2 regions of the Bacillus cereus group sp. Bce041 genome follow, and region 2 is predicted to be linked to the other one. Evidence: riboswitches for the same ligand, from Rfam matches in the RefSeq annotation. Region 2 holds a riboswitch; the other holds the start of a gene.

Region 1 (2,207 bases), on a different contig from region 2:
CTCCTGATAATTCATGTGGACTTTGTTTATGAAACGTATGCATCTTCACCTTTCTTAATGAGTCCGAAACAATCTTTTTCATGTTATCTTGCTTTACACATTCATTTTCTAAATAAAAAGCTACATCTTCTTCTACTGTCAGACCAATAAATTGAGCATCTTGATCTTGTAAAATTGTTCCTACCTGTTTACTTTGTTCAAAAATACTTCCTTCCCTTGGGTCTTTACCGGCAATTAAAACGTTACCTGTGCTATTCCCTTCGTAAGAAAATGGGATTAGCCCATTTATACAATGAGCTAATGTCGACTTTCCTGAACCACTTCGTCCAGCAATTAGCACTTTTTCCCCAGGGTATATATGAAAGGTAATATCACTTAAAGTAGGCTGCGCAGCATGCCCATATTGAAAGGTGAATTGTTCAAACGAAATAATTGGTTGCATGTTAACATCCCTACTTTTCAATTTTTAAATGTGTATGTTTCTTATTGGATTTCGCCAAACCAATTGTAAGTGGCAATCCAAGTACTAAGAAAACGATGACATCGGAAATTGTTGCTCCTAATACTTGTATAACAATTTTGTCAAATGGTTCTCCCATCACAATAATATCGAATGCCCCAGCAAATATAATAGCAATGACAATACCAACTAGCCCAGTAATTGCTAAATAAGAAATATCCCCCTTGTTAAACGACCCGTTTTTCACACTAAAACCAACTCTTTTTTGAATAAGCCCCATTGAAAAACCAATAATTCCTGAACTAATAACCCATCCCCACCAAATACCCCATCCAGCAATCGTATCTGTTACGGTATGACCGATAAGTCCGATTAACAGTCCTGCCACTGGACCAAATAATGCTCCAAAAACAGTTAATATAGCTAATGCTGGTTTAATAAATGTATTCGGTGCAATAGAAAATCCCCAAAGTCCTAATATCCCGTATAATGCTGCTCCAATACCGATTGCTACTACTAACTTTGTTGATAATTTATTCATGACAATTCCCCTCTCATATTAGTCAACTTTTATTACTCTATATTTAATTTAAAAATGAATTATGCATCGACACTCCCTTTCTATACAACAAAAAAATGACCTCTTACATAAGAGGTCACTTTCTTTCACTTTCAAGAATCCTCTTATCTTTCAAAAAACACATCGTGTCCTCTGCGGAATTAGCACCTTCCTATAAAATTGCATAGGGGTTGCTGAGGTTTCTTAGGGCCGTTCCCTCCACCTCTCTGGATAAGTATTAATTTGTAATTCGTATTATGGCACTAAAGAATGTAAATTTCAACACTTTTCTTACTATTTTTATTTTTTATTAAATAGCACGTTTAAATCATTGTATTCTTATCGGAATTATGAAATAATGAATTCAAAATCGTTTCGGGAGGAATGCATTATGAAAGTTATTGGTTTGATTGGAGGATTAAGTTGGGAATCTACATCATTATACTATAAACATATTAATACACTTACACTCTCTCAATACGATCAAAATGCGAAGCTAATTTTATATAGTATGGACTTTGGTGAAGTAACTACTTTATTACAAAACCATCAATATGAAGAAGTGAAAAATGAACTAGTTACAGTTGCAAAGAAAGTTGAAAAATCTGGGGCTGAATGTTTATTAATGTGTTCAAATACTGTACATCTATTTGCCGAGGAGGTAGAACAAGCAATATCTATCCCGCTTCTTCACATTGGTGATGTAAGTGCTAAAGAAATGGTAGAACAGAATATAAAACGTATCGGACTATTAGGAACAAAACAAACGATGGAGCAAGATTTCTATAAATCACGATTAGCGAAATATAACATTGAGACAATTATCCCAAATGACGAGGAAAGAACTTTTATCCACCATGTCATATTAGATGAATTAAGTAGAGGGATCATTTCAGAAACATCTAAAAAAAGGTTATTACAAATTACAAAATCATTAATTCAAAACGGTGCTGAAGGTATATTATTAGGCTGCACTGAAATACCTTTACTCATCTCCCAAAATGATCTTACTGTTCCCGTTTTTGATACTGCTTTTTTACATGCAAATACTGCTGTACAATTTGCTGGATAAGAATACACAAGCATAAAGGTGAGAACCTCTATGCTTGTATACAGTTACGACTATTTATCCCGCTATTTGCAGGCAGTAAAGCCCCACCAATTAAAGTTTTACTTTATTTAAAAGAG
Region 2 (2,207 bases):
TTCATAGGGACACTCACAGTTACTTTCTGAAAAATCTTCGAGATCGATAACTACTTCATAATTCCCTGCATTTCCAGTAACGAAAGCAAACACTTTTTTATCTTGTATTTCAACATCTTCTACATGCCCATCTTCATAATATTCATATCCCTTATCTACAATGTACTTTGGGATCCATTTCGTTATATCTTTTAATAAGTAAGCGTACATAATTGTACCCCTTCCTTTAATTCCCTTTTGACTTCAAAAATCCTGCATGTTATTCTAATTACTGTTAAGTAGCAAGTCTACGTGACAAAACGACTGACACCTATTCGGCGAAGGTGTCTCTTTTCATTTGCAGCCGATATGAATTGCCTCTTTCAGGCACATTCAATTTTTGACACTACACACTCAACACCATTCCCTGTATCAGGCTGCTTTAGCAGTCTTTTACTCTACATACTCCGTTATTTTAAGAAAAAAAGAGAGCTTAGCTCCCTTTTCTCGCCTTATACAATACCCCTTTTTCAGCATAGAGATATTCATCAGCTAATGTAATTTTCCCATCCAGTTTTAGTTCGTCTAATAATCTTGATAAATAAAATTGATGCAACATCTTTTTCGTGAATTTTCCTTCATGATGCGAAACGATATGTTCTTGAATATCTAACAATGATATCGGCTTATCTTGCTCTATCATATATTCATAAACTGTACTACGCAGTTTTACGTATTTTTCGAGTGTCACAGTAATGCGCAACCCCTTTCTTCTTAATATAAATTTTCGTAATCGGTTTTTTTGCAATAAAAAAACCTCTCCGATAAGAAGAAGTTACGTATATATCTTCGTCTTATCTCCCAGAACAAATATGTTCTGCTGGAATTAGCACCTGCATCGCGGTTGCTGGGTTTCATCGGGCCAGTCCCTCCACCTCTCTGGATAAGAAAATATTCACTTAATTCTTACTATACGTAATTCCACTTTAATTGTCAAACAAATATAATAAATATAACAAATTATATTTTCTTCCTTACTGTTCATACTACCCATATACGAACATCCAAGGAGGATTATGAAATGCATCAAAATGCTCGCGGATATGTACAAGATTCTTTTCAATCATTACAAGAAGCTAAAAATTGTTTAGAAGAAGCGCTCGAAACAGTTGAAAAAGATTTTAATCGCGCTCGTATTGAACAATCACTTTATGCTGTTGAACAAGCTATTCAACGTTGCGAGTACACCGTTCACATTTTAGAAAAAGATTAAAAACTTCCCATCAATTGATGGGAAGTTTTTTCAAATGGCATACTTCATAATTATTGCCGTTATGATTAAATAATATACAGAATTAGCAATTTCTAAAATTCCTACTTTTATAATAGAAATTTTTTTGCCATACAACATAATCGCTCGAATGACACTTGGTATAAAAATAAGAGAACACCACGGATTAATCGCAAATACGATTATCGTTAATACAATATGATATCCCCAAGATATAAGACGATACTTCGGATTATTTTTTTCACGAATCATCGTTTTCACATAGAACGTACTACCTAAAAAGTATAAAAATGAAATAAGTGCAATGAATATAGCTGTATGATCGATTTGCTTCATTGAAAAGCAATAACTAATTAACCCACCGATACAAAACACAATAATCGCACAAATATCATTTAATAGTGCTCTTTCATTTTTTTGACGAGCGTAATACATATTCACTATAAATAATGGAATCATTACTATTACGAATAAAAGAATTCGCCACTCATATAATAAAGAAATCATCCCAAATAGGAACGCAATGCTGAAATAAACAATGGCAGCTTGTAAAAACTCTTTTTTTCGTCTTTGCTTTATGTACGTAAGAAATGGATACGTGGCTAAATAGATAAAGAACCACGCTAAAAACAATGGAATATGATAAATAGTAGGTTTCCCAAGTACGACACTTAATAAAAAAGGAATAACAAGCATAGCCCATGCACCATGTTGCTTCGGAATAACTAACTTCATTAACTATACACCTCCCTTTTGAAAGAAGTTCTCACCTACAATTATACAAATAATTTTATATAATAACGGATGTATATTAAATCGATTTTTTGACAAAAAAATGCTCCTTACAATATGTAAGAAGCATGAAAGAGGCAAACGAATATGTAAGTCGCGACCCTACCTTATATGAGTATGCTTTTCTATGTCACGTTATGCTCAT

What was found. A riboswitch is a leader RNA that binds a small molecule or an ion and turns the genes downstream of it on or off. The one in region 2 is predicted to bind S-adenosylmethionine.
Positions count from the first base shown of each region.
Region 1: linked by a shared signal. The riboswitch ahead of ACUN13_RS14865 (ECF-type riboflavin transporter substrate-binding protein) and the one ahead of ACUN13_RS18650 (hypothetical protein) in region 2 are both predicted to bind S-adenosylmethionine.

Region 1 is NZ_JBQXON010000004.1:132,266-134,472, reverse strand. Features, by position in the region: gene ACUN13_RS14870 (ABC transporter ATP-binding protein) at 1-442, opposite strand, end outside; gene ACUN13_RS14865 (ECF-type riboflavin transporter substrate-binding protein) at 453-1,001, opposite strand; SAM riboswitch class I at 1,142-1,257, opposite strand; gene ACUN13_RS14860 (aspartate/glutamate racemase family protein) at 1,411-2,091, shown strand; gene ACUN13_RS14855 (macrolide family glycosyltransferase) at 2,182-2,207, opposite strand, start outside.
Region 2 is NZ_JBQXON010000005.1:367,225-369,431, forward strand. Features, by position in the region: gene ACUN13_RS18645 (SWIM zinc finger family protein) at 1-210, opposite strand, end outside; gene ACUN13_RS18650 (hypothetical protein) at 473-730, opposite strand; SAM riboswitch class I at 831-929, opposite strand; gene ACUN13_RS18655 (hypothetical protein) at 1,061-1,252, shown strand; gene ACUN13_RS18660 (YwiC-like family protein) at 1,283-2,005, opposite strand; gene ACUN13_RS18665 (ECF transporter S component) at 2,188-2,207, opposite strand, start outside.